2 regions of the Shewanella sp. LZH-2 genome follow, and region 2 is predicted to be linked to the other one. Evidence: predicted binding sites of a transcription regulator. Region 2 holds the regulator's gene; the other holds the start of a gene.

Region 1 (14,869 bases), 1.1 Mb from region 2:
TTAAGACCTGTCGCATTAATGGTTAGAGGCGGGAAACCGTCATTTTTTAAATACACAACATTGGCACCAAGTTGCCTTAAGGCATCGACTAAGTCACCGATAGGACGCTCTTCCATGCGCGGCTCGCCGGTTAAGGTAAATTCGCCTCGCCCCAAGGTCAGCGCAGCACACAATGGCCGCATTGCCGTGCCCGCATTACCTAAAAACAGCGTTTGCGCGCTGTCTGCCGAAATCGTCCCACCTAACCCTATGAGTTCACAGACAGTGTTGTTTTGCGATAAACGGTATTCAACCCCTAACTGCTTTAAAGACGCCAACATGTGGCGAATATCATCGGAGTCGAGCAGATTGGTGAGCGTGGTGGTACCTTTGGCTAAGGTCGCCAATAATAAAGCGCGGTTTGAAATACTTTTTGAGCCGGGAATATTGATCTCACCGCGGACTTGCACAACAGGTTCAAGACGTAATTGCTTCATGAATAAATCTTCTTTCTCTTTGGGCGTGATTGATGTCATCACGCGAACTGAATAGGCTAATGGCAACTTCACGCTACAGAACGTCAAGTTTACGTTACTAATAAAAGGAGATTGGGGACCTTGTTGGTGCTTCGTCGTTATAAAATTACCGATAGTGACGCAGGATTCAACCGTTTTTTACTAAAAAATGGCTTTTGAAACCGGAAATTTACTCAAGTCAGCCTAAAAATAACAAAAATACTAAATATAATGGGTGAAATTGTGATCTAAACGGTTTTTCGGCAGGCTTTTTTGCCAGACTAATTGGTCTCTAAACACCATTTTTACTTTAAAGTTTTCATCTATTCACGTTATCCTAGGTTTCAATCGATAAATCACGCACATCCTATGTGATTCATGCTGTCGCTTAATAACTAGAAAGGTAGATGGAGCTATGTTTAATTCACTCATCGCAATGCCTGCGGATCCGATCCTCGGCTTGTTGACCCAGTACCGCGAAGACACACATCCACAGAAAGTAGACTTAGGTGTCGGTGTTTATAAAGACCCCGCGGGAAACACCCCCATTCTCAATTGTGTAAAAAAAGCCGAGAAATTTCGTTTAGAAACGGAGACGACAAAGGTCTATATCGGTCCAACCGGTTCGCCTCAGTTTAATACCCTGATAACACAATTAGCCTTTGGCAGTGATCATAGCGCGATTATCGCTAACCGTATTCGTACAGTTTCCACACCCGGTGGTACGGGCGCCCTGCGTGTTGCGGGTGACTTTATTAAGCGTTGCAATCCTAATGCGGTATTGTGGGTCAGCGATCCCACATGGGCTAACCATACCGGTTTATTCGAAGCTGCTGGGATTACAGTAAAAACTTATCCCTATTATGACTACGATAGTAAATCATTGAAATTTGATGAGATGCTTGCTGCATTATCGCAAGTGAGTCCTGATGACGTGGTGTTATTTCACGCCTGTTGCCATAACCCAAGTGGGATGGATTTAACCACTGAGCAATGGGACAAAGTGGTTGCCCTCACCAAAGAGCAAGGTTTTACCCCGCTTATCGACATGGCTTACCAAGGTTTTGGTGATGGTGTTGATATTGATGCCTACGGCGTGCGTAAAATGGCTGCAGCCGTTGATAATATGATCCTGTGTAGTTCATGCTCGAAAAACTTTGGTCTGTACCGTGAGCGTATTGGTTCCTGCTCTGTGATTGCCAAAGATGCCAATACCGCCAATATCGCGCAATCTGTACTGCTTTATGTGGTTCGCTGCCTCTACTCCATGCCGCCAGCCCACGGCGCGGCGATTGTTGAGACGATTTTAGGATCAAAAGAATTAACCCAAGAATGGCTTGATGAGCTCAAAGTGATGCGCGACCGTATCAACGGTAACCGCGCGATTTTAGTTGAAAAACTCAAAGCCAATGGTGTTGAGCGCGATTTTAGCTTTATCGCTCGCCAAAAAGGCATGTTCTCCTTCCTTGGAGTTAATCCTGAGCAAGTGGCGCGTCTACAGAAAGAATTTAGCATTTATATGGTAGGGTCAAGCCGCATTAGCATAGCAGGCATTAGCGAAGACAATGTGGATTACTTAGCTAAGTCGATTGCCAAAGTGCTTTAAATACATGCTTTAAATACAAGTGCTTTAAATACAAGTGCTTTAAATACAAGCGATTTAGTACTTTTTAACCACCTACTTACTCTGCTGTATTCTCTATCTAGGATGCAGCAGAGTTTATCTACCGCTTGTCAATATTACACTCAAGTTCTATTTAGTTTGGATTGACGAGTCTTCCTTTTCGTTTCTCCCCAAAAAACCTCATAAGCCACGCCATCGTCACCCTTTAAGCATTTATTTTCAATCGTAAAACCCTATTTGAATGACGTTGACTCCACGGTCTTATCACAATAAACCGCACGTTGTGATCTCGGTCGGCGGATTTCCATTTTATCAATCGGAGCTACGGTAATTTTCACTTTTTAAAGCCAGAGCCACTGAGTAAATTAATCGTCATTATTAAGCTTGTGGATATTCCGCCATGTTATTACAAGATAAATTAATGCAAATTGTCACTAAGTCGCAGCTTTCACCTAAGCAAAAATCTAACTATTTAGCGTTGGAGGCTGAGGCAAGTTTGCCCTACATGCCGATATCGACTGAGGTAAACGCGGCGATGAATGACGGCGTTACCTGCGATATGTTTGAAGGCCATACACCGTTTAAACCGCGCTATGTATTGCCAGATTATGCCCGTTATCTTCAGCAAGGCTCTGAATATTTAGAACTTTCACCTGCACAGGATTTAGATGAAGCTCTCAATGCCTTAACGATTCTGTATCACCATGTGCCATCGGTGACCAATATCCCCGTGTATTTGGGTCAGTTGGACGATACTTTGATGCCTTTCGTGGAAGGAATGGATGCAGATGTCCTTTATCGTAAACTAAAGCTGTTCTGGATAATGCTTGACAGAACCCTGCCCGACGCCTTTATGCACGTCAATATTGGCCCGACAGACAATATTGTTTGCCGTACCCTACTGCGCATTGATGCCGAGCTCAAACAAGTTGCCCCCAATTTGACCTTTATGTATGACCCCGCCGTCACGCCGGATGAATTATTGCAGATTGCGGCCACCAATATTTGTCAGTGCAGTAAACCGCATATCGCCAACTATCCTCTGCATGCCAGTGTATTTGACAAGCGCGGCTTTGGTATTGTGAGTTGCTACAATGCCTTACCATTAGCAGGCGGCGCTAATACCTTGGTTAGACTCAATCTGAAAGAAGTGGCATTAAAAGCCACATCAATCAATGACTTTTTTGAGCGTGTTTTGCCCTATTACTGCTCACTCACCTTCGAACTTATCGAGGCGCGCTCAGCATTTTTACATCAAGAGTCGCACTTCTTTGATAGCTTTTTAGTTAAAGAACAATTGATTGATGAATCGCGCTTTGCACCCATGTTTGGTATTTATGGTATGGCTGAAGCGGTGAATATTCTGCAAGCTCTGATGACAAGTGAGACAGACAAATCATCTGAATCAAACAAACCCACAGGCTATGGGCATAGCATGGATGCAAACCAACTTGGCTACCGTATTTCTGCCGCCCTCGATACCATAGTAAAATCCACGCCCGTCACCTATGGCTATCATGGACGAGCGCTGCTGCATTCACAGGGCGGTATTAGTCTCGATAAGGACGTGACACCCGGCGTTCGTATTCCCTATGGTACAGAACCCAATCCCATCGCTCATATTCAAGCCCTCGCGCAGCATCACCAGTATTATACGGCGGGGATTAGCGATATTTTGACTATCGATGAAACTGTCAAATCGAATCCTCAAGCCATGTTCCAACTGTGTAAAGCGGCACTGGAGTTAGGCTTTAGGGAATTTACTGCCAATGTGGCCTCTAACGATTTAATGCGCGTCACTGGCTATATGGTAAAACGCTCAGATATTGAAGCATTTAAACAATGCGGATCGCGCCTTAATACCACGGGTTTAGGAGCAGAAGCCGCACAGAATACCGGCATATTGCAACGCCAAGCACGCGTTGTTGCCCATGAGCACTCTCCCTGTGTTGTTAACTAAACCGGTCATAAATAAACAGGCAATTGTCAGCCAACTATTGCCGTTTTCCTGCGTCGACGGGCCTGGCAGCAGGCTCGTGTTATTCTTGCAGGGCTGCAACTATCAATGTAAAAACTGCCATAACCCACATACCATCGGCTTATGCGATGGCTGTGGCGATTGCATCGCCACCTGCCCTGACAAGGCGCTGACATTGATAAACGCTAACAATAAGCATCAGATCCATTGGGATAAAGACCGTTGTAGCCAGTGCGATACTTGTCTTGCTGTGTGTCCAAAACAAGCCAATCCCAAAGTCACCCGATATACTGTTGAAGAAATCTTGGCGATTCTTCACCATCAGCGTCACTTTATTAATGGCATTACGGTGAGCGGCGGAGAAGCAAGTCTACAACTGCCATTTATTATTGAATTATTTAAAGCGATTAAGACCTCAACGTCGCTTTCACATTTAACCTGTATGCTTGATACCAATGGCAGTTTGGGCCTCACTGGCTGGCATAAACTGTTGCCCTTTTTAGACGGCGCTATGGTGGATCTTAAAGCGTGGCAACGAGATACCCATAGATACATTACCGGACGAGATAACCATACGGTGTTCAAATCCATTGAACTCTTGGCGCAGCAGCAAAAACTGTATGAAGTAAGATTGCTGCATATCCCAGGTATTACGGATTTTGAACAGGAGATAAACGCGCTATCTTGCTATTTACTGACCCTCGGTGCCGATACGCGGGTGAAATTAAACGCCTTTCACCACCATGGCGTGGTTGATGAGGCGTTAACTTGGCCAAGTTGCACTCAAACCGATATTGAAGCCTTAGCAGCCTCCCTTGCCCAGCGAGGTTTAACAAATATCGTGTTACCGTCCATCTACCTTTAACGGCTACAAAGCAGGATCTGCTCGTACAACCAGCGTAGCGCGGGATCCTTCATACTTTGTTTATGCCATACGAGGCTATAAGCCACTTTTCCATATTCGATGGGTAACGGTTTCACGGTTAAGCCTTTGGCTTGGCTCGCGATGGATGCCCAGCGGCGCGAGCAGGTAAACAGCAGTTCACTGTGGTGGCACATTAACGCCGCGCTGCCAAAGTCTGGCACCGAAATGGGGACTGCACGTTTTTTAGATTGCTGAGCGAGTAAAATATCAAAATAGGGCGTACTCAGATCCGTGTCAGTGATGCCTATATGGCTGAAGCTGAGATAATCATCAAAGCTGATATGCGATTGTTTTGCCAAGGGATGTGATGAGTTCATTAAGCAAATCATTTCATCGCTGAACAAGGTTTCCCACACTAGATCATCTTGCGAAGGATTAGGCTGACTCAAATCATGGGGTAACAGTACAAAATCTAACGAGCCATTAATGAGTCCATCAAAACCGATATTGTCTTTGCTGTAAATATCGAGATGAATATGGGGCGCCAAACTCAAAATATGGGCGCTAAGTTTGGCGGCCAGCAGTTCAAAGGTGCTTTCACGCATTGCAAGCGAAAAACGCCCCTCATAGTTTATTGGGGTAAACGCATCTTGACTTATGATCTGATTCATATCATTGATCATTTGTTGCACGCTTGGGCCTAATCGTTTGGCTAAAGGTGTTGCAACCAGTGAATTACCATTACGGTAAAACAGTTCATCATTCAAACTGTCTCGAAGCTGACTTAAGGTTTTACTGACCGATGAAGGGCTTAAGCATAAACGTTCGGCGCTGGCGGTAACGCTCAGAGTATCGAGCATCACGTGTAAAGTGATTAAGTGCTTCATACTAATACGCGAAAGCTTGGCTAAATCCATCAGTGGTTTCCTGGTAATTTATCTTATGGTAAAAATCAAAATATCAATTTTTAATCATGATAAACAATACGATAAAACTTACCCAATAGATTGCTAAGTATATTGGTCTGTTATGCGTGCCGGCTCACAGGCTTACTCGGTACAACTGCCATTGCCGCAAGCTTATCTGGGTTGCATCTAACCAAATCCTGCCAACAAAAAAGCGAATGCATATGTGCATTCGCTTTTTGCGTATAACAGCTTAAAACTTATGCGCTATAGGGTGAGTGCGGACTAAATCTTGTGATATTTAGCTGCAAACTCGTTCATAAATGTCACCAGCGCGGCAACACCTTCCAGTGGCATTGCATTGTATAGGCTTGCACGCATACCACCGACAATTCGGTGTCCTTTTAAAGCCACTAAGCCCGCCGCTTCGGCCTCTTTTAAGAAGGCGCCATCAAGGGATTCATCCGCCAGTTGGAAAGTCACGTTCATTTGTGAGCGGTTCGCCGCGACGACACCATTTTTATAGAAAGGATTGGCATCGATACAGGCATATAGCATTTGCGCTTTTTGCTGATTGATTTTTGCGATACTCGCCACTCCACCAATCGATTTAAGCCAAGCAAACACTTCAGCCGCTAAGTACCAGGCAAAGGTCGGCGGCGTGTTGAACATGGAGTCATGCTCCACCGCTAAACGATAATCCATAATGGATGATTGAGTTAAACTCGGCAGTTTCAACATATCATCACGCACGATCACAATGGATAAGCCCGAAGGACCAATGTTTTTCTGTGCGCCAGCATAGATTAAGCCGTAACGGCTGACATCAATTTCACGAGACATAATGGTAGATGATAGGTCGGCGACAATCGGCCATGGACTGTCTAACTCATCAAAAATTTCGATACCATCAACTGTCTCATTTGGGCAGTAATGCACATAACGGTAATCGGCATCAATCTTATGCAGATCAGGCAGCACTACTGCATTGAGTCCATTATGTTTTTCAATAATGTTAAGGCTATCAATTTGCGCGTCGCCCGCCAGCTTTTGGGCTTCGGCTAATGCCGCAGAAGACCATTGGCCACTGACTAAATACAGGGCTCGGCCTTGGTTGCCTAAAAAATTATTCACAACGGCAGAGAACTGACCGCGACCACCGCCGTGCATAAACAACACATGATAGTTTTGTGGAATGTGCATCAGCTCGCGTAAATCCGCCTCAGCTTGCTTGGTCAGCGCGATAAATTCCTTACCTCTGTGGCTGACTTCCATCACGGAGACACCTAGCCCATTCCAATCGAGTAATTCCTGTTGTGCTTTTTTCATTACCGCTGCGGGTAACATCGCAGGACCTGCACAGAAATTATAAATCGCGCTCACTGCCACTCTCCTTATTTACAAACCATGATATTAGAATTCATAAAATAAAACGTTGCCATGAAAAAAACGAGCGTCCAATTGGACGCTCGTTTTTATGCTTTCGAATTAGTCTTCGTCTTGCTCGTCGTCAAGCTCTTCATCTTCGTCTAATTCTTCTTCCAGTTCATCCTCTTCCTCTAAAGGCTCTTGTTGAACAGAGTCACCTTCAGCGACAACTGGGACGATTGGCATACCGTTTTCATCCAGCTCGACGTCATCTTCGTCGCCTTGGATCTCATCGATACGTTGCAGACCAACCACTTTCTCGTCACTTGCGGTGCGGATAATGGTCACACCTTGGGTGTTACGGCCGATGATAGACACACCGTTCGCCGGCGTACGCACTAAGGTACCTTTGTCGCTGATCAGCATGATTTCATCATTGCCGCCAACTTGTACCGCGCCAACAACTGCACCGTTACGCTCACTCACCTTGATCGATACCACACCTTTGGTCGCGCGGCTCTTAGATGGGTATTCAGACAGTTCCGTACGTTTACCATAGCCGTTTTCAGTCACGGTTAGGATAGCGCCATCGCCCTTAGGTACGATGAGAGACACCACTTTTTGGCCTTCTTCAAGCTTGATACCGCGAACACCGGTCGCACCGCGGCCCATTGGACGCACGCCCTTGAAGTTGATTTGTGGATTGCCTTCTTCATCCAGCACTGGGTTTCCGTTTTCATCGAGGACAGCAACTTCTTCGCCTTCTTTAAAGCGAACCACTTTACCTTCGTTCGAGAACAGCATGATCTCATCATCACCATTGGTGATATCGACACCGATCAGTTGGTCACCGTCTTTGAGGTTAACAGCGATAATGCCGTTAGCACGTGGGTTGCTGTAAGCTGTCAGCGCAGTCTTCTTCACGGTACCGTTAGAGGTCGCCATGATAATGTACTTATCTTCGGCGTATTCACGCACTGGCAGAATCGCCGTAATGCGTTCGCCATCGGCCAGTGGCAGCAAGTTAACAATCGGACGACCGCGCGATGTCCGGCTCGCCAGCGGTAACTGATAGACCTTGAGCCAGTACATCTTACCGAAGTCTGAGAAGCACAGAATCGTATCGTGGGTGTTCGCAACCAGCAGTTTTTCAACGAAATCTTCGTCTTTCACCTTAGTGGCGGCTTTACCCTTACCACCACGGCGCTGGGCTTGGTAATCGCTCAGTGGTTGGTACTTGGCGTAACCTAAGTGTGACAGAGTCACAACTACGTCTTCTTCGTTGATTAAGTCTTCAAGACTCATATCAATTTCATTGGCGTTGATGACAGTGCGGCGAGCATCACCGTATTCAGCAAGAATTTCTTCCAGCTCTTCTTTGATCACTTCCATCAAACGCTCAGGGCTACGCAGAATAAACAACAGACCCGCGATGAACTCAAGCAGCTCTTCGTATTCGGCGATGATCTTATCGTGCTCAAGACCGGTTAAACGGTGTAAGCGCAGCTCAAGGATTGCCTGAGCCTGTTGCTCAGTCAGATAATATAAGCCGTCACGGATTCCGAATTCTGGCTCTAACCATTCAGGACGCGCCGCATCGTCACCCGCTTTTTCAAGCATGCCCTGTACATGACCGAGCGCCCAGCCCTGCTCAACCAGTTTGACTTTAGCGTCAGCTGGGGTTGGCGAGGCTTTGATCAACGCAATAATCGGGTCGATGTTGGCCAGCGCGACCGCTAATGCCTCAAGAATATGGGCACGTTCGCGCGCTTTACGCAGTTCAAATACAGTACGGCGAGTCACCACTTCACGGCGGTGCAGGATAAAGCATTCGAGCATTTCTTTTAAGTTGAACAACTTAGGCTGACCATTGGTCAAAGCCACCATGTTGATACCAAAAGAACATTGCATTTGTGTTTGGGCATAGAGGTTGTTCAGGACAACTTCACCCACTTCACCACGCTTAATTTCGATAACGATGCGCATACCGTCTTTGTCAGACTCATCGCGCAGACCGCTAATACCTTCAATCTTCTTATCTTTAACTAGCTCAGCGATTTTCTCGATGAGTTTTGCCTTGTTCACCTGATAAGGGATTTCGGTGACGATAATACGTTCACGGCCATTGTCTTCGGTTTCGACTTCAGCCAGCGCGCGCATAACGGCGCGGCCGCGGCCCGTCTTATACGCATCGATAATGCCCTTACGGCCATTGATGATCGCCGCCGTTGGGAAATCTGGGCCAGGAATATATTCCATGAGCTGTTCAATCGACAGCGCAGGATCGGCGATCAGCGCTAAACAGCCTTTAACCACTTCCGTTAAGTTGTGTGGTGGGATGTTCGTCGCCATACCCACTGCAATACCCGATGAACCGTTAATCAACAGGTTAGGTACGCGTGTCGGTAATACCGCAGGAATTTGTTCTGTGCCGTCGTAGTTTGGCACATAGTCAACGGTTTCTTTTTCAAGATCGGCGAGGAGCTGGTGCGCTAACTTATCCATCCGGATTTCGGTATAACGCATTGCCGCGGCAGAGTCACCGTCAACCGAACCGAAGTTTCCTTGACCGTCGACTAAGGTGTAACGCAGTGAGAAAGGCTGAGCCATACGCACGATAGTGTCGTATACCGCCACGTCACCATGGGGGTGATATTTACCGATCACGTCACCGACCACACGGGCAGACTTTTTGTACGGCTTGTTCCAATCGTTCTTCAATTCACTCATGGCAAACAGCACGCGGCGATGTACAGGCTTAAGGCCATCACGCACGTCTGGTAATGCACGTCCTACGATGACGCTCATGGCGTAATCAAGGTACGAATTCTTTAGTTCGTCTTCGATATTAATTGGCGAAATAGATGATGCCAGATCAGTCATAAACTGCTCGTTCCCCTGAAAATTAGCCGACAACGCATAATCCGTATCATTGAGCGGCCCAAAAACGTGATTTGGCATTCTAACACAGTTATTTAATGTCGCCAGACCTATCCTGCGCGAATTGAGAAGGATGTGGCTTAATAGATGAAAACACTGTCAATTTGCACTTTTAAACCCGATAAAATCCGTTGTTAATGGCGAAATTGAGTCCAAGACTTGATTAATATCCGAGCAGAAAAACCGCTCCGCTTCACAAAGTGTTTAAGAATTAATGATAATTGCTGAAATTTCACTCAACCACAAAGACTTAGAATCAGCCAATACTGTGTTTATCCACCATTGTCGTTATAATAGCCGCACTATTCAGCCGCTTTAGGTAATCGCATGCAACAGAATACCAACGTAGACCCACAGGAAATCGCAAAGTTTGAACGTATGGCCGAAACCTGGTGGGATCTCAATGGCGAGTTTAAACCGCTGCATCTATTAAATCCCCTTCGCTTAAACTATATCGATCAGACCGCTGGCGGGATTTTTGGTAAAAAAGTGCTCGACGTCGGCTGTGGCGGTGGCATTTTATCCGAAAGCATGGCGCGCATCGGTGCAGTGGTTGATGGTCTTGATATGGGTGAAGAACCGTTAGAAGTTGCACGCTTGCATGCGCTGGAAACCGGTGTGAGCATCAATTACGTGAAAAACACCGCCGAGGCTCATAGGGAAGATCACCGCGAATACTATGATGTGGTGACCTGCATGGAGATGCTCGAACACGTACCCAATCCCCAATCAGTGATCCAAGCCTGCTGCGATATGGTAAAACCCGGTGGTTTTGTGTTTTTCTCAACCATCAACCGTAATATGAAGTCTTTTGTCGAGACCATTATCGGCGCCGAGTACCTATTAAAGATGTTGCCAATTGGCACCCATGACCATAATAAGTTCATCAAGCCATCGGAACTCATGGCCTTAGTCGATAACACCGACCTCATCTGCAAAGACGCCCTTGGGATCACTTATAACCCGTTAACAGGGATTTTTAAGTACACATCTAAGGTCGATGTAAACTATATGATTGCAACGCAAAAGGCAGATTAAGATGAGTTTAGCTGAGGTTAAAGGGGTCTTATTCGACCTTGATGGTACCCTTGCCGATACCGCGCCGGATCTGGTTCAGGCCCTTAACCTCAGTTTGTCTGATGTCGGTATCCTGGCAAAACCCTTTGCAGACATGCGTAGCGCCGCCTCCCATGGCAGCTTTGCCTTAGTCGATGCGGCCATTCCTGGTGCAGATGAGGTGCTACGCACCCAAGTCCAGCAAGGACTCCTTGCCCACTATCAAAGGATCAATGGCGACCATTGCCAATTGTTTGAAGGTATTTCTCCACTGCTTGACTGGCTCGAGTTATGCCGCGTGCCATTTGGAGTCATCACCAATAAACCTGCCCGCTTTACTCGTCCCCTGTTACATAAGCTTAAGCTCAGCTCGCGTATGCCAGTGATGATCAGCGGCGATTCGACCCGTTACCCTAAGCCCCATACCGCACCTATGCTATTGGGCGCGCAGCAGTTGCAGTGCAAGCCACAGCAAATCCTTTACTTAGGTGATGCTGAGCGGGATTTACTGGCGGCTCAAGCGGCGGGCATGCTCGGCGGTGTAGCGCTGTGGGGATATTTGGGCGAGGACGATACACCCGATGCATGGCCTGCCTATGCACAGTTTACGACGCCTTCGAATTTACATTCGGCACTAAGCCAAGCGTTAACAAAATAAGCACGAATCAGGATTCGTGCTGATAGCTATTAATAGAATTAACGCTATGGGTCAATCCCCGCGATCGTGATCGCTGCTTATTTTAGCGATCGATCACACTGCGGGATCGGAATAAAAATTCGCCATATCAAACGCACGCTAATCTCAATTTGAGCTACAGGGTTAGTCATTACTAACGCATTTTTTTATCCTCAAGATATCCACAAGATACCCCCTAAATTGAGACTTGCAAATAATAGCAAACCTCACTATCTTGTATCTCAGATTATTTAAAACACCATATCTTGTGTATAGGTAGCAATCAGACACACTAGAAGTTCCCCGCTAAATCGACTATTTTCACCATAGTCAACAGTATTAAGGGTTTTCAGGTTGATTGTTTTACAAGGAAACGTACGGTGACTTAGTTCACCTGAACAGATATCAGAACCAAGGCCTCTCTTCAATGAATAGCAATATGACAGTTACAAAACGCTGTGGTGCACGTGAGACAATTGATCTCGACAAAATACACCGCGTAATTACTTGGGCAGCCAAGGGATTAAAAAACGTTTCTGTTTCTGAAGTTGAACTTCGCACGCATTTACAGTTTTTCGATGGGATCCCAACCGAAGCTATCCACGAAACGATCATCAAATCTGCGGCGGATTTAATTTCCCCTGAGTCACCCGATTATCAGTTTCTGGCTGCGCGTTTAGCCGTATTCCATTTGCGTAAGAAGGCTTTTGGTCAGTTCGAGCCGCCCAAGTTATATGACCATGTCACTAAGCTGGTAGAGTTGGGTAAGTATGATATGCATATTCTGCAGGATTACACCCGCGAAGAACTCGATATTATGGATACTTATATCGACCATTGGCGCGATATGAACTTCTCTTACGCAGCCGTTAAACAGCTTGAAGGTAAATATCTGGTTCAAAACCGCGTCACCCACGAGATTTATGAGAGCGCCCAGTTCCTCTATATTCTGGTGGCGGCCTGTTTGTTTGCCCGCTATCCAAAAGCTACGCGTCTGCAATACGTCAAAGATTTTTACGATGCGGTATCGACTTTTAAGATTTCACTGCCAACGCCTATCATGGCGGGAGTGCGTACGCCGACTCGTCAGTTTAGCTCATGCGTACTGATTGAATGTGGCGATAGCTTGGATTCAATCAACGCGACAGCATCATCTATCGTAAAATACGTGAGCCAACGCGCTGGTATCGGTATCAACGCCGGTCGTATCCGTGCATTAGGAAGCCCAATCCGTGGTGGCGAAGCCTTCCACACAGGTTGCTTACCTTTCTACAAGTATTTCCAAACTGCGGTGAAATCGTGCTCGCAAGGCGGCGTGCGCGGCGGTGCAGCCACCCTCTTCTATCCTATTTGGCACTTAGAAGTTGAATCGCTGCTAGTACTGAAAAATAACCGTGGCGTTGAAGATAACCGTATCCGTCATTTAGACTACGGCGTGCAACTGAATAAACTGATGTATCAACGTCTGATCAAAGGCGAAAATATCAGCCTGTTCAGCCCATCGGACGTACCCGGTCTTTACGATGCCTTCTTTGAAGATCAAGCCGAATTTGAGCGTTTATATCTGCAATATGAGCAAGACAGCAGCATTCGCAAAAAGACATTAAAAGCGGTGGATCTGTTCTCATTGATGATGCAAGAACGTGCTTCAACGGGCCGTATCTACATTCAAAACGTGGATCACTGTAACACCCACAGTCCATTTGACTCAAAAGTTGCACCGATCAGACAGTCTAACCTCTGCCTTGAAATCGCGCTGCCGACTAAGCCATTGAATAACATTGACGATCCAAACGGCGAAATCGCCCTTTGTACACTGTCGGCATTAAACCTAGGGACAATTACCGATTTAGCGGAACTGGAGCCATTAGCTGATTTAGCCGTGCGAGCCTTAGATAACCTGCTGGATTACCAAGATTACCCAATCAAAGCGGCGCAAATTTCGTCGATGAACCGTCGAACCTTAGGGATTGGTGTTATCAACTTCGCTAACTATTTAGCGAAGAATGGTATGAAGTACTCCGATGGTAGCGCGAACAATCTGACTCACAAGACCTTTGAAGCGATTCAGTTTTATCTGCTCAAAGCGTCAATGAATCTGGCGAAAGAAAAAGGTGCGTGCCCATTATTTAATGAGACGACTTACGCTCAAGGTATTTTACCTATCGATACCTACAAACGTGACCTAGATAAGATTTGCAGTGAGCCATTGCATTTAGACTGGGAAACACTACGTCAAGATATCAAAGAATACGGTTTACGTAACTCGACATTGTCTGCACTGATGCCGTCTGAGACTTCATCACAGATCTCAAACGCCACCAACGGTATCGAACCGCCACGCGGCTTGATCAGTGTGAAAGCCAGTAAAGATGGCCAGTTAAAACAAGTAGTGCCTGATTTCGATGAGCTGAAATACAACTACGAGCTGTTATGGCAAATGCCAAGCAACGAAGGTTACTTACAGCTTGTGGGTATCATGCAAAAGTTCGTTGACCAAGCGATTTCGGCCAACACAAACTATGATCCAGCGCGTTTTGAGGGCCGTAAAGTCCCAATGCAGACCCTGCTAAAAGACTTACTCAATGCCTACAAGTTAGGTGTAAAAACGCTGTACTACCATAACACTCGCGATGGTGCATCGGATCAACACGATGACATTACCAACATAGAGAAAGAAGATGACGGCTGTGCTGGCGGCGCTTGCAAAATCTAATCTTCAATGTTAACGGTTGCGGGATCCCAATGGGATCCCGACTTATTGGAATACTCGTACCATGACCTACTCTACTTTTTGCCAAACACCCAACGATGCCACCCGTGAACCCATGTTTTTCGGACAATCAGTAAACGTCGCACGTTATGACCAACAAAAATATGAAGTGTTTGAAAAACTAATTGAAAAGCAGCTGTCTTTCTTCTGGCGCCCAGAGGAAGTCGATGTGAGCCGCGATAAAATCGAC
Region 2 (14,869 bases):
ATAATCAGGTCGCCTTCGTTCTCTCTGTCTTCGTCATCCATCAAAATAACCATTTTGCCTTGACGAATATCCTCGATGATCTCTTCTATACTGTGCAGCGCCATTGTAGGACCTTTATGATTTTACTGTTGTTATGAAATTCTATACCTAAGTGAGCTAAGTGCCAGTGCCCTAACGCACAAAGCCAGCACGGGCTAACATTTCCATGGTCACCCCACCGCCTTGGGTTTCTTTAGTATCAAAGCGCATTAAACGCTCTAAATAGCGAGCGATTAAATCCACTTCAATATTCACCTTATCGCCGGCTTTCAAATCCACCAACGTGGTTTCACCCGCGGTATGGGGCACTATGGTTAATCGGAAACGGTGTCCATCGACTTCGTTTACCGTTAGGCTCACGCCATCGATGGTGATAGAACCTTTATGGGCGATATAGCGAGCCAGCTCCGTAGGCGCCGCTAACCAAAACTCAATCGCTTGGCCCCGCGCCAAACGCTGCTCTACGGTGGCAATGCCATCCACATGGCCGCTGACCATATGGCCGCCTAAACGTGTAGTTGGGGTGACGGCCTTTTCAAGATTGACCTTAGTGCCCACTTTATAGTTGGCAAAGCCTGTAAGGCTGACGGTTTCTGCTGACACATCAGCCACATAGCCATCGGCTAATTGTTGCACCACAGTCAAACACACACCGTTGGTGGCGATACTGTCGCCTAAACGCACATCGCTTAAATCCAGTTTGCCACTGGCGACCGTTAAACGGATATCATCGCCTTTGCGTTCAAGCTTTCGCAGCGTGCCAACGGCCTCAATAATCCCAGTAAACATGGTTAACTCACTTATTCGCTAAAGATGGATTGGACTCGAGCCTCAAGGTAAAACGCGTATCCGCGCCCACTTTACGCTCATCGACCAGTTTGAGGGTCGGAATATCGGCCATCATTTGATAATCGGGTAATTCGAGTAGATTACGCCCTTGTGCGCCAAGGATTTTCATCGCTTGATATAGCACTAATTCATCGGCTAATCCTGAGCGAATAAAGGCGCCAGCTAAGGTCGCGCCCGCTTCGATAAGCACCTGATTACAGCTTTTGCCTAAATAGCTTAAGAGCTCGGGTAGCGAGATTCGACCATCAATCGCCGGTAATTGGAGGCAAGTCACATGGGCGGGTAATTGCGCCATAAAGTCTGACGAATAGCTCACTGTCGAGACTAATAAAATCGGCGATTCAATCGCAAACAATGCAGCCGAGATAGGCATACGGGCGCGACTGTCTAAAACCACTCGCAGCGGTTGTAAAACCTGCGACGCACTAAATTGCGCAGTTAAACTGCCAAGCTCTGAGTATCTCACATTGAGAGATGGGTCATCGGCTAGTACAGTTTCAATCCCAGTCACTATGGCGCAGGCGCGTAAACGTAAACGCTGCACATCGCGGCGCGCTTCGGGGCCTGTGATCCATTTGGACACCCCGTTTGATAACGCGGTTTTACCATCGAGACTCGCGGCCAGTTTGACCGTCACCCAAGGTAGACCAGACTCCATGCGCTTCATAAAACCAAGATTTAAGGCATAGGCCTCATCGCGATGTAATCCCACATCCACTTCAATACCCGCATCGCGCAGCATTTGAATACCGCGGCCACCGACCTGCGGATTAGGATCTTCCACCGCAACGACTACACGTTTAATACCGATATTGATCAGCGCTAAGGCACACGGCGGCGTACGGCCATAATGGCTACAAGGTTCTAAGGTGACATATGCGGTCGCGCCACGGGCGAGCTCGCCAGCCATGCGCAGTGCATGCACCTCGGCGTGGGGCTCGCCGGCTTTTTGATGATAACCTTCACCGATAATCTGGTTATCTTTTACGATAACGCAGCCCACACTGGGATTGGGGCGAGTGGTATAAAATCCTTTGCGAGCCAGTTGTATGGCTCGGCTCATCATCTGGTTATCGAGTTCTGACCAATTCATATAAACCCTATGAAATCTTGAGGAAGCGTGCCCGAATGCGGCGCATAACGAGGCGCTAACCTAAGCGCTAACCTAAGATAACCCATGTTACTTTTGCAGTTTCGCAATCGCCTCACCAAATTCGGAGACGTCTTCAAAGGCGCGATAAACCGAGGCAAAACGAATATAGGCAACCTTGTCTAGGCTCATTAACTGTTCCATCATCAAGTTACCTATCATCTCGGATGGCACTTCACGCTCGCCAGTCGCCCGCAGCGTTGACTTGATTTTACTTAAGGCCTGCTCGATTTCATCCATGGACACGGGGCGCTTTTCGACCGCGCGTAACATGCCTGCTTGCAGCTTTTCTTCATCGAAGGGTTGGCGCGTACCATCGCGTTTAATCACCCGTGGCATGACTAATTCGGCCCCTTCGAAGGTAGTAAATCTTTCGTGGCATTCGGTGCATTCTCGGCGACGACGCACTTGATGGCCTTCAGCCACTAATCGGGAATCGATCACTTTAGTATCTGTCGCGCTGCAAAATGGACAATGCATTGAGCCTCCTGCCGTGAATGGAATAAAGCCTATCTTGCTTAAACCGAGCAGGTTTAAGTCTAAGATTTTAGCAATAAAAATGGCCGCTTAATGCGGCCATGGGATTTTATCCTATTTATCGGCTGAGGTTAACTATCAGATGGTTGTTAGACTCAGCCCCACAAAATTAATCGGTTAACCGTAAACAGGGAAACGGGCGCACAGTGCCAATACTTGGCCCTTTACGCGCTCGATGACCGCTGGATTGTGGGCATCGTCGAGGATGTCACAGATCCAACCGGTTAACGCTTTCGCTTCAGCTTCTTTAAAGCCACGGCGAGTGATCGCAGGCGTACCGATACGCACACCAGAGGTCACGAATGGAGAACGTGGATCGTTTGGCACAGAGTTTTTGTTTACTGTGATGTTCGCGCTACCTAACGCGGCATCGGCTTCTTTACCGGTTAAGTCGCGACCGATTAAGTCCACCAGCATTAAGTGGTTATCAGTACCGCCAGAGACGATCTTGTAACCGCGCTCTAAGAACACTTCAACCATGGCTTTAGCGTTGTTAACCACTTGTTGTTGGTAGGCTTTGAACTCTGGCTCTAGGGCTTCTTTGAAGGCGACCGCTTTACCCGCGATAACGTGCATCAAAGGACCGCCTTGACCGCCAGGGAATACTGCAGAGTTCAGCTTTTTGTATAACTCTTCATCATCGGCAGCAGACAGAATGATACCACCACGAGGACCCGCTAAGGTTTTGTGAGTAGTTGACGTCACAACGTGAGCGTGTGGCACTGGGTTTGGATACACGCCAGCAGCAATAAGACCGGCCACGTGCGCCATGTCAACAAACAGGTAAGCACCAATTTTATCTGCGATTTCGCGCATTCTTGCCCAGTCAACGATGCCTGAGTAAGCAGAGAAACCACCGATCATCATCTTAGGTTTGTGTTCTACGGCCAGACGTTCCATTTCGTCGTAGTCGATTTTGCCAGACTCATCGATACCGTAAGGAATAATGTTGTATAGCTTACCGGAGAAGTTTACTGGCGAACCGTGGGTCAAGTGACCACCGTGTGCTAAGTTCATTCCTAAAACGGTATCGCCTGGTTTTAACAATGCCATGTAAACGGCGCTGTTTGCTTGAGAACCTGAGTGAGGTTGTACGTTTGCGTAGGTCGCACCAAACAGTTGTTTTGCACGCTCAATCGCTAAGGTTTCAACTACGTCCACATACTCACAACCGCCGTAGTAACGCTTGCCTGGATAGCCTTCGGCGTACTTATTCGTTAGTTGTGAACCTTGCGCTTCCATCACGCGTGGACTGGTGTAGTTTTCAGAAGCAATCAGCTCAATATGCTCTTCTTGACGCAGAGTTTCATTCTGAATTGCGTTAAACAGTTCCGGATCATAATCTGCGATATTCATATCTTTTTTCAGCATTGCTTACTCCAGCAGCCAATTCTTATAGGTAGGGTTGCGCGGTATTCTACTCGTAACGAGCCGACAATCCCAGTCTCTGAAACATGAAAATCCTACAGTTTTAGCTTGAATGCGCCTCAATGCCGAGTTGAGTTCGGCGCGCAATCGAGTAGAATTAGCCGCATCATTAGTCACTTATAGATGCAGAAAAATGGCTCAGTTTGTTTACAGCATGTTGCGGGTGGGCAAGGTTGTTCCGCCTAAGAAGCAGATCCTTAAAGACATTTCTTTAAGCTTTTTCCCCGGCGCCAAGATCGGTGTGTTAGGTCTTAACGGTTCAGGTAAATCCACCCTACTGCGCATTATGGCCGGTATCGATACCGAGATTGAGGGTGAAGCACGCCCAATGCCAGGGCTGAAGATTGGTTACCTGCCACAGGAACCCAAACTCGACCCAACGCAAACCGTGCGTGAGGCGATTGAAGAAGCGGTTTCTGAAGCAAAAAATGCCCTCAAACGCTTAGACGAAGTCTATGCCGCTTATGCAGAACCCGATGCGGACTTCGACGCGCTTGCCAAAGAGCAAGGCGAACTTGAAGCGATTATTCAGGCGCAGGACGCTCACAATCTAGACAACATCCTTGAGCGCGCGGCGAACGCGCTACGTCTGCCTGATTGGGATGAAAAGATTGAAGTCTTATCGGGTGGTGAGCGCCGCCGTGTAGCAATTTGTCGTCTGCTGCTGGAAAAACCAGAAATGCTGCTACTCGACGAACCGACCAACCACTTGGACGCTGAATCCGTCGCGTGGCTCGAGCACTTCCTCCAGGAATACTCGGGCACCGTTGTGGCGATTACCCACGACCGTTACTTCCTCGACAATGCTGCTGGCTGGATTTTAGAACTTGACCGTGGTGAGGGTATCCCATGGGAAGGCAACTACTCTTCATGGCTAGAACAAAAAGATGCCCGCTTGAAGCAGGAATCTGCCGCAGAAAGCGCACGTCAAAAGACCATTGCGAAAGAATTAGAATGGGTTCGCCAAGGCGCGAAAGGCCGTCAGTCTAAGGGCAAGGCCCGTATGGCGCGCTTCGAAGAGCTGAACACCACTGATTACCAAAAACGTAACGAAACCAACGAGCTGTTTATTCCGCCTGGACCACGTTTAGGTGACAAAGTCATCGAAGTGAAGAACTTAACCAAGTCCTACGGTGATCGCGTGCTGATCGATAACCTGTCGTTCTCGATTCCTAAGGGCGCTATCGTCGGTATTATCGGTGCCAACGGTGCAGGTAAATCGACCCTGTTCCGCATGCTGTCTGGCAGCGAGCAGCCCGATAGCGGCACCATTGAGATAGGTGAAACAGTACAACTGGCGTCGGTTGAACAGTTCCGCGACTCGATGAATGACAAAAACACCATTTGGCAAGAAATCTCTGGTGGTCAAGACATCATGCGCATCAACAACATGGAAATTCCAAGCCGCGCCTATGTGGGCCGCTTTAACTTCCGTGGTGCAGATCAGCAAAAGATTATCGGTACTCTATCGGGCGGTGAGCGCAACCGTGTTCACTTAGCTAAACTGTTGCAGGCTGGCGGTAACGTACTGCTCCTCGACGAACCGACCAACGACTTAGACGTTGAAACCCTGCGCGCACTGGAAGAAGCGATTCTCGAATTCCCTGGTTGCGCTATGGTGATCTCGCACGACCGTTGGTTCTTAGACCGTATCGCGACCCATATTCTGGATTATCGCGACGAAGGCCAAGTTAACTTCTACGAAGGTAACTACACCGAATACTCAGCGTGGTTGAAGAACACCTATGGCGCCGATGTGGTTGAACCACACCGCCTGAAATACAAGCGCATGACGAAATAGATCGAGAATCTAGAATCTAGAATCTAGAATCTAGAATCTAGGCAAGCGTGTATCTGAGGAGGTTAACTCGAAAGGGTTAAGCTCCTTTTTATTGCATTGAATTTAGGGTGAGGATTTTCCGTTATTTCAGGCTGGCACTATATTCATGCTGGTTCATGCTAGCAAAGTAGGCCACCAGCATATCCATCATCACTCTTAAGGCGGGCTGCATATGTTTACGGGATTGATACACCCCATATACGCCCAAAGATTGAGGTTTAAATTCCCGCAGCAGTGGCACTAATGCCCCCGAGTCGAGATGCGGTTTAACCGCCCACAAGGGCTGCATAGCAATCCCCTCGCCGGCCAAGGTGGCGTTTAGTACCACCATAGAATCATTGGCACTTAAGTTACCTCTTACGGGAATATTAAAAAGCTGCCCCGCCTCGATACCATCAGGATGAATAATTTGAGTAAACCGCCACATCACATCGCCAAAGTAGGAATAGGTTAAACAGTTATGCCGAGTTAAATCCTCGGGATGGCTAATAAGTGAATGGGTGGCAAGATAACGCGGTGCGGCGCAGACCACGGACTCACACTCGCCTAAACGTCTGGCGATTAGACTAGGATCGAGCTCATTAGTGATACGTATGGCAAGATCAATACGTTCGGCAACTAAATCAACGGTTTGGCTGCTAACATGAAAGTTAACACTCGCCTGAGGATATTGGGCTAAGTAAGGACGCACGACCGTGGGAAGAAGTAAATGGGCCATAAATTGCGAACAACTGATCCGCAATAATCCTCTGGGTTGGGCGCTTTGTACATGACTAACCGCGGGGACTTCCTGCGCTAATTCAAGCAAGCGCTGGCAATAATCGAGCACTTGCTCGCCCGCACTGGTCAGGCTCAAACGTCTTGTCGAACGGTGCAGTAAGCGTGCGCCCGACCATTCCTCCATCTCGGCCAAATAACGGGTTACCATAGAACGCGACATATCCAACGCCTCTGCGGCGCCAATCATGCTGCCTCGTTCAACAATAGTCACAAAAACCTTTGCCGCTTCGAGTCTATCCATGGTTTATCCGCCCTTATGTTGATTGCTTTGCACTAAATAATCAGTTTCAAACGTTGATTCATCCGGATTATGCAACAAATAAGCGCAAGTTTCCGTGTTTATCTAACGTTTTTTGCAACCTAAACTAAGCTCACTTTTGCAGCAGTGCAAATCACCGAATCCTATTTGAATGAATAAGTGAGAACAGAAATGACACTATTGAACAATCTAAAGTTAACTTCTTTAAAACCCCAGCTAGCTGCAACCATGCTGGTGGCGGGAATGGCTACTGCTCAGGCTGCACCTTTGCAAGTGAGCCATTTTAATCCAGGCGAAAACAGTATTTTTGCGGTGTCTTCAAGCTTTATCAGCGGCGAACATGAAATGATGCTAGTCGATGCTCAATTTCAAAAAAATGATGCCCAAACCTTAGTGGATACCATTAAAGCCAGCGGTAAAAAGCTTACCTTGGTGTATATCAGCCATAGCGATCCGGATTTTTACTTTGGGTTGGATGTGATTAAACAAAACTTCCCCGAGGTCGAAATCGTCGCCACTCAAACTACGGTCGATGATATTAAAGCATCGATGGACGGCAAGCTCGCCTACTGGGGACCGATTTTAAAGGACAATGCCCCGAGCCAATTAGTGCTGCCAAAAGTGGTCACCACCAATCGCTTTAGTATCGACGGTGAACAAGTACTGATTGAAGGACTAGAGGATGCTCACCCTAAGCATACCTTCCTGTGGATACCGTCGGCTAAAACCATCACTGGCGGCGTTGAAGTATTTGATAACACCCATGTTTGGATGGCAGATACGCAAAGTTTAGCGTCGCGTAAAGCCTGGTTAACCCATTTAGAAAAGATGGAAGCCTTATCTCCCAAAGAGGTTATCCCTGGACATTATCTCGGTGATGCCAGATTTGATAAGCGCGCCATCGCTTTTACTCGCGATTATATTAATGCCTTTGAAAAGGCAGCCAAAACAGCAAAAGATTCTGCGGACTTAATCGCCAAGATGCTCGCACTCTACCCACAAATTCCTTTGGATGCAGGGCTTGAGATCAGTGCCAAAGTCATCATGGGTGAAATGCGTTGGCCAATGTAAGGGAATAGGGGCATGGATAATCCTGCCCCCACTAATTCAAACAATTGTGCATTAACTCGCGAGTCACAGCACAAAATAGTTTTGTAGGAAGCACATAAATGAATACTACAGAAAATCCCAAGGCCGTTTTACATGCCATTATCGATCCTCTGTGCGGTTGGTGTTATGCGGCTGCACCACTCTTGGACGCCGCTGCTAATGCTGGGTTTGAGATAACACTCCACGCAGGCGGCATGCTCACAGGGCCAAGGCGCAAACAGATAGATAACCAATGGCGCGATTATGTGATGCCCCATGATCAACGGATAGCCGCGTTAACCGGACAAGCCTTTGGTGAAAACTATTATGAAGGCTTATTACGTGATACCAGCATTGTACTGGATTCTGCGCCCCCCATTAGAGCTATGCTTGCCGTTGCAGCCTTAGGGGGCAATGAGCTAGCTTACCTACATGCAGTGCAACTCGCCCATTATCGCGATGGCAAAAGCGCCAGCGATGAACAGAATCTGCATCTTTTAGCAGAAAAAATGGGAATAGATGGCGCTGCCTTTACGAAGGAATTTGCCCAAAATGAAGACGCGTTTTACCAGCACATTTTGGCATCACGGGCGCTGATGAATCAGCTGGGTGCCCAAGGTTACCCTTCAGTAGCACTCACGACAAGTGAGGGAAATCTGCGTTTACTCAATCACAGCCGTTTTTACGGTCATCCGAGCAAGTGGCTTGAGTATCTGAATGAACAAGTGTCTTAACACGCCACTTTCTTGAAAGTGCGCCAGTCTTACGTTTTACTTATGAAGACTCAAACCTTGGCTTTTTGAGTTTGGGGTTTCCCCCTTAAACGATGGGATAAGTCACTATAGGATTTATCCCATCGGCATTTTCAATGTTGATACCACAGGCCAAGTTAACCCTGATTCTCGAGCGCAAGCTCGGCTTGCTTTGCCTGTTCGAGCGTAAAAGGCTCACTCATTTTTACACACTCAAGTACTGCTTTCGCATAGAGTGGAATCGGCTTATCCCGAGGTAAACGCGGTAGCTGTGTCCCGGGCAAGGTAAGCAGATACTCATTGACTTTAGATTCAAACCACGAGAAACGCATCAGCTTAAACCCCTGATTAGTCTCTAAATAGCATTTGTAATCCTGTCGCTTCTCAGTTTCTGTCGCCAGCGCTGACCATTGGAATCCCGCTAGCAGCAACAAACCAAGGGTACCGTATTTCATCATAAGGCTATTACTCATCTCGACTCGTTAACTCTTTACATCATTGACTGATGTAATAATAAATTTTGTTCGTTGTTGGCCCGCCCCCAATACACTTAGGGTTACCACTTTCACATGTCGCCTCATCTGGCACCGCATTACCGATACCAATCAAAAACATATCTGGCGTTGGTACTTTAGCATTCGGGTCCTTAGGCTGCTCGGCAGGCGGGATCACTAACTGCGGCGTATCCAGTACCAACTCACCTGCATACAAATAATCTGTTTTGTAACCACGAGTGCCCCTGTGCAAATTCTTTTTATAAAGATAGCCCTTACCCGAACTCAAACATTGGTTGACTGAGCCATCACTACCAGGCACAAAACTGCTGAAGTACACTTCCCCCCCCACTATGGTCGCAGATGACAGGCTCTTTTCGCCTTTACGAGAGAAGTTATAGTACCAACCTCGTTTTTGACTAAAAACGATTTCACTGGCCTGATCATTGGGCGCCGCCGAACTGACATCATATAAATCACTTAACTGTAGCGTTTTAGGCACAGGCTTTTGATTTGATTTACCTTGGAATGATTGAGTGACTATGTTTCTATCTTGCAATGCAAAAAACATATCCGAGCGGGAGACATCACTTGGCTTTGCCCTGTGGCCACTCCCGACAACAATTGCGTCGTAAGGAATATTCTGTGACGTGACAACTTTGGTCGATGCTCCATTAACGACTTTAGTCTGCTCAAAGGTATTTGAGATCAAGGTCTGGGCCACTATAGGCCCAGAAAAGAATCGCCTATCTCCCGCCACTGAACTCTTATCCCCTAATGCGGCAAATTTAAATCCCGACCAGGTCGACACATTCGCGGAGGGCATATCCATCCGCCATACATTACCTTGGATATCTGTGGCATAGATTCTATCGGTATGACCATCACCATTGCCGTCTAATACAGCAACACTGCTTGGAATACTGTTGGCAATACCTGGCAATGGCGTGTTAGCCCCACTGCCGCCGAATTGATGGATTAACGCCCCCGTTTGCGCATCGACAATAAACACGCCACGGCCACTGCTGTCATCAGTACCAATCTCAGCGCCATCTTTAGTTGAAGGGGAATATCCACCACCAAAAATCAATACAGGCTTATCGCCAGTCGCACTCGGAATTGTCGTCACCACAGGCGTCGACCAAGATTGCCCTAACTCGCCCATACCGGGTGAGCTGGCATCTATCTTCCACATAAAACTGGGGTTATCAGGTGTGGTCACATCGAGGGCGTAATACGCATTGCCGCCTCGGCGCATTCCCACAAATACCCATGCCTTTTCAATCCGTTTGCCCTGCATTTTGGTGTAGGCAACTGGCGAGCCATCAATACCGTATACCGAGTGTACGCCCGTCGGCGCGTTAGCCTTGAGATCGCGAAAATTCGGCAGTAGCTCATAGGGGATAAATCCCCAAGTCTCAGACACGCTATCACCTTCATCCTTAAACATATGCAGGAACCCATGGTTCGTCCCGACAAGAATTCGAATATCAGGTTTAGCTTCAGAACCAAAATTGAGTGCTAAGGGCTTGGAATGTAGAGCATCTCCCATTATATCGGCGCGCCAATTTGGGGTTGCGCCACTGGCAGTACTTAAGTCCTGATTTTTATCGTTATCAACATCGATTCCCTTCGCCCAGTCAAATAGCCCAGTGAGTTCTGTTTCATCGACCCCCATATAGGTGGCTAAACGCACATTATCGCCAGCTTTTCGAGCTGCATTTGACAGAGTAAAAGCGCTCAATCCACTGCCAAAATTACTGTATAAAGTGCGACTAGTCGCCTGCTGCATCGCAGCGAGCACCCCGCCACGCTTAACATCGTTACCATCACCGCTGCTTCCGCATTCTTCAGCTGATGTCCAATAGGAGCAAGCATCGGCTTTGATATTGCCATCTTCGCCTATCACATTTTTGCCTTTGCTATCAACGATATCACCGTCACTGGTCACCTTGAACTTTTTAATATTCCCTAGCCATCTTGGTCCCTTATTAGGCAAGAACATAGAATAATATGCTGAATCAAAGGTTTGAGTACGATTGAAGTTATTGCTCGCTACCGAGGGGGAAGTAAAGCTGGCATTTTTTTCGAGGATATTATTTAAAGCCGTTTGCAATGAAGAACGTAATTGACTGGCATCGGTGGCATCAAAATACTTACCACCGCCATTATCGGCGGTTTGCTTCAGTAGGTGCTCGGCACTGGCTGCACCTTCACTAAACCCAATGGTAAAGGTTCTAACGGTTTGTTTTCCGGCTAAATTAGGATTCACATCCTCAGTTCGCATCCAGCCAGAAAGCGCACTGAGATAACTTTTCGGGTTGGAGGTATGCTTACCTACACCATTGGTTAAACGCTCAATAATGCCATCGGCCGCGTTATCAAGCGTCGGCTCGCCGTCGGTGATGTAGACGATATACGCTTCATTTTGGCAAGGCTTAAACGGCGAATTGTACGTATTACTTCCAATAATAAGCGCAGCTGGGTCAGTAAAGGGATTAGAACTGGCGTTGTAGGTACCTTGGTAACGCCCCCTATTATCGTAGTAATTATAATCGCTATCATCATCACCAAAATACTGTTCCTGCCCACCAAAATAACGATAGGCTTCGTAGAGCGTTTCGCATAGCGGCGTATTTTGGGCATAACTAATAAGATTGACCCTTTTCAATAAATCAATTTTGGCTTGGGCGGACATAGTTTTAATCCCAGAGATAATCCGCCCACCGTCACGCGCACCATCACGTGGCCCATTCATATTAAAAATAGCTAAACCAAAATCCACCCCCGGCGTAGTTAAAACCACACTTTCAATCGCATCTTGTGCCAGCTCTAGACGGGTTTTATTGACCTTCTTTTTAGTACCATGGTGCCATTTTAAATAATCTTCGGTATAAACTGTGACCACTTTGCCGGAGCCAAAACCTGTTTTCTGCGCCTTTGCCTTCGCGCTTGCCTTAGCACTCTCGGATGAGTGAATATTGACTGCCGTGTACCGAACGGGTTTAGCCGCAGAGCCTAAACTGTCAACGGGTAAACCGTTAGCCTCTCCTGCTGCATTACCGAGTCTTTCCTCTTGGATATCTTCAAAGCAATCGACAGCAGCTATCGAGCTACCATTTAGTTCAGAAAATTCTTTCCACGCACCAGTCCCCCCCGAAAAACCATACTCACGAAAGAAACCAGTGAAGGTGCCATACCGATTGAGGTAATCCCACGAGCTTTCACAGCCATTGAGTGCTGCATTAAACTGACGCATTTCACGCTGAGAGGCAGGATTAGGTAACTCAGCATTATCAGCCGAACCTCGGCTATAAAATAGCTTTCCCGACTGGGCATAGTTAGCATTACGTTTATTCTCGTAAGGAGCATCGACCCCATAGGCAAGATTACTCATACTGCCGGAGTTATCGAAAATGATCAGCACCTGCGGGCGCGAGCCATTACGGGCGGACGCTTCGAACACATAAAGCTCTGTATCATCAGCAATGCTTGACGCGGTAAATAAACTCGCCGCGCCGACAACGAGGCTCGAAATAATAAAAGCGACTATTGAAGTTAACGTATAGCGGACGTTTTGAAGGCGAGATTGACAAATATGTTTCAATAAAACGTAATTAAGCGAAAAGATCATCAACGAGCTTTTCTGACATTTAAATAAAAACTGACTCATACAGTATGCGCATCTGTTATTAAGGAATAATAAAAGCACCTGCATTTACAAAACTAGGATTTAAATTGTTTAAAAAGGCCAAGTTAACCGCACAACAAACAGTAAGTTAACCGAACGTAAAACAGTAAAATCATAAACTTAGGCTACTTTCAGCAATTATTACCATTATGCACACCGAATTGACAACAAATAAATAAAAAATGTAACCAATAAAAATATCACCATCATAGTAATGAGCTAAAAAAATAAAAACAGTGACACTTATGATATTGAGAATGCGCTATTAACGTTATAGGAAATAAAGGAGAACTCCAGCCCAAAAAATATAAAAAATGCTATACCATTAATTTAACTTGCCAAAACAAAACAGGCTGAACAACAAACATAGAGATAAAGCGTTCTCACCATGAAAATATCCCAACATAGGATCCCTTGCCCTACCAAGTCATTAACATTATGCTAACCAACCCCACATAAGCCACGTTTAATAACTCAGGAGCTTTGAATGCACGCGCTCTTCCGCAATGGTTTCGGTCACTCGACACCTCAACCACAGAATATATCTTCGCTCACATTGAAGAAGAGACTGACTTCGGCTCAGGCTACACTGTTTACTTTGCTAAGTTTATTTTCTGTTGGCGCATTTAGCACTGAACTTACGCCATCATCCGTGACCGATGGTCCTTATGTTTTCCTCGACCAAGGTAACCAAAATACCGCCTACTGGATCTGCCAGAGTCAGTTAAAACAAACCCCTATCGCAAACAATCAATTGGCTCGCCCAAATGATTGTGGCAACTTGCCACAGCCCAAACGCCATACCGATGCTCCCAAAGTTGAAGCTGATACCTACACTCATGCAGGCAAGATAGTGGCCTTAAGCGATGTGCATGGGCAATTCGATGTGATGATTAACCTGCTGAAAGCCCATCAGATTATCGATGAAAATAATCACTGGGCCTTTGGTGACGGCCATATGGTCATGACGGGAGATATGTTCGACCGTGGTCACCAAGTTAACGAAGTTCTGTGGTTTTTATATGAGTTAGATAAGCAAGCCCAAGCCGCCGGTGGTCGATTACATTTACTTATGGGCAACCACGAGCAAATGGTGTTTCGCGGCGACTTACGTTATGTGAATGAGCGCTATCAAACCTCGGCGGGATTACTCAATCGCAGCTATGATGCGCTCTACAATAAAGACACCGAAATCGGCCGTTGGCTTCGCAGTAAAAACACGCTGGTGAAAATCAATAATCTGCTGTTTATGCACGGAGGAATAAGCCCTGAATGGGTCGAGCGTAAACTCAATATCAGCGATGCTAATCAGTTATTCCGTCAACATTTAGACGATAAAAAAGAAGATTTAAAACAAAACGATCTGTTGAATTTCCTGTTTTTCACTAATGGCCCCACTTGGTACCGTGGCTACTTTAAAGATGCACTCGCTGAACCCGAGATCGACCGAATCCTAAACTACTTTAAGGTTGATCATATTATCGTCGGCCACACTTCACAGGAGCGAGTACTTGGACTTTACCATAATAAAATCATTGCAATAGATAGTAGTATTAAGGATGGTCAGTCAGGAGAATTATTACTGATAGACGACAATAAACTCACCCGCGGGTTATATAAGGGTGAGCAAGTAGCACTTTAAATCGATTCAGGGCTTATAGGTTTAATCCATAAGCCCTTTTTATTATTCAATAAAAGGATAACGAGTCGACTCCATATCGAGTAAGCGATAACTTACCTCTCTATACAAAATTCAACTCATCGGCTTAACACCCCCTATACTCAGCAAATAACGCTTTAACGTTAGGGATGCGTATGGACTTCAAACTGCTGATAAATTTAAGCCTTGTATTGCTGTTGTTAGGATTGCCTTCCCGCAGTTTTGCAGGACGAGATTTAAACTTAGTTGCGACCAATTATCCGCCCTTTTATGCCGATTCGTTACCCGAGCAGGGTGGCGT

Evidence for each region. The regulator NrdR, encoded in region 2, represses ribonucleotide reductase genes. The targets are predictions, from matches to a motif close to AAACACNANATNTNGTGTTT.
Region 1: a site for NrdR is predicted at 12,161-12,180, ahead of nrdA (class 1a ribonucleoside-diphosphate reductase subunit alpha). Genes of this name have one in related genera too.

Annotation. Positions count from the first base shown of each region.
Region 1 is NZ_CP069350.1:2,328,178-2,343,046, forward strand. Features, by position in the region: gene aroA (3-phosphoshikimate 1-carboxyvinyltransferase) at 1-476, opposite strand, end outside; gene JM642_RS10415 (amino acid aminotransferase) at 910-2,100, shown strand; gene JM642_RS10420 (YjjI family glycine radical enzyme) at 2,519-4,078, shown strand; gene JM642_RS10425 (YjjW family glycine radical enzyme activase) at 4,050-4,961, shown strand; gene JM642_RS10430 (LysR family transcriptional regulator) at 4,958-5,878, opposite strand; gene serC (3-phosphoserine/phosphohydroxythreonine transaminase) at 6,152-7,249, opposite strand; gene gyrA (DNA gyrase subunit A) at 7,355-10,117, opposite strand; gene ubiG (bifunctional 2-polyprenyl-6-hydroxyphenol methylase/3-demethylubiquinol 3-O-methyltransferase UbiG) at 10,502-11,212, shown strand; gene JM642_RS10450 (HAD-IA family hydrolase) at 11,214-11,888, shown strand; gene nrdA (class 1a ribonucleoside-diphosphate reductase subunit alpha) at 12,334-14,622, shown strand; gene nrdB (class Ia ribonucleoside-diphosphate reductase subunit beta) at 14,684-14,869, shown strand, end outside.
Region 2 is NZ_CP069350.1:1,227,364-1,242,232, reverse strand. Features, by position in the region: gene ribBA (bifunctional 3,4-dihydroxy-2-butanone-4-phosphate synthase/GTP cyclohydrolase II) at 1-104, opposite strand, end outside; gene JM642_RS05565 (riboflavin synthase) at 172-828, opposite strand; gene ribD (bifunctional diaminohydroxyphosphoribosylaminopyrimidine deaminase/5-amino-6-(5-phosphoribosylamino)uracil reductase RibD) at 836-1,981, opposite strand; gene nrdR (transcriptional regulator NrdR) at 2,069-2,518, opposite strand; gene glyA (serine hydroxymethyltransferase) at 2,693-3,946, opposite strand; gene ettA (energy-dependent translational throttle protein EttA) at 4,137-5,804, shown strand; gene JM642_RS05540 (LysR family transcriptional regulator) at 5,926-6,864, opposite strand; gene JM642_RS05535 (MBL fold metallo-hydrolase) at 7,054-7,953, shown strand; gene JM642_RS05530 (DsbA family protein) at 8,052-8,705, shown strand; gene JM642_RS05525 (TapY2 family type IVa secretion system protein) at 8,861-9,196, opposite strand; gene JM642_RS05520 (PilC/PilY family type IV pilus protein) at 9,219-12,851, opposite strand; gene JM642_RS05515 (metallophosphoesterase) at 13,396-14,550, shown strand; gene JM642_RS05510 (transporter substrate-binding domain-containing protein) at 14,724-14,869, shown strand, end outside.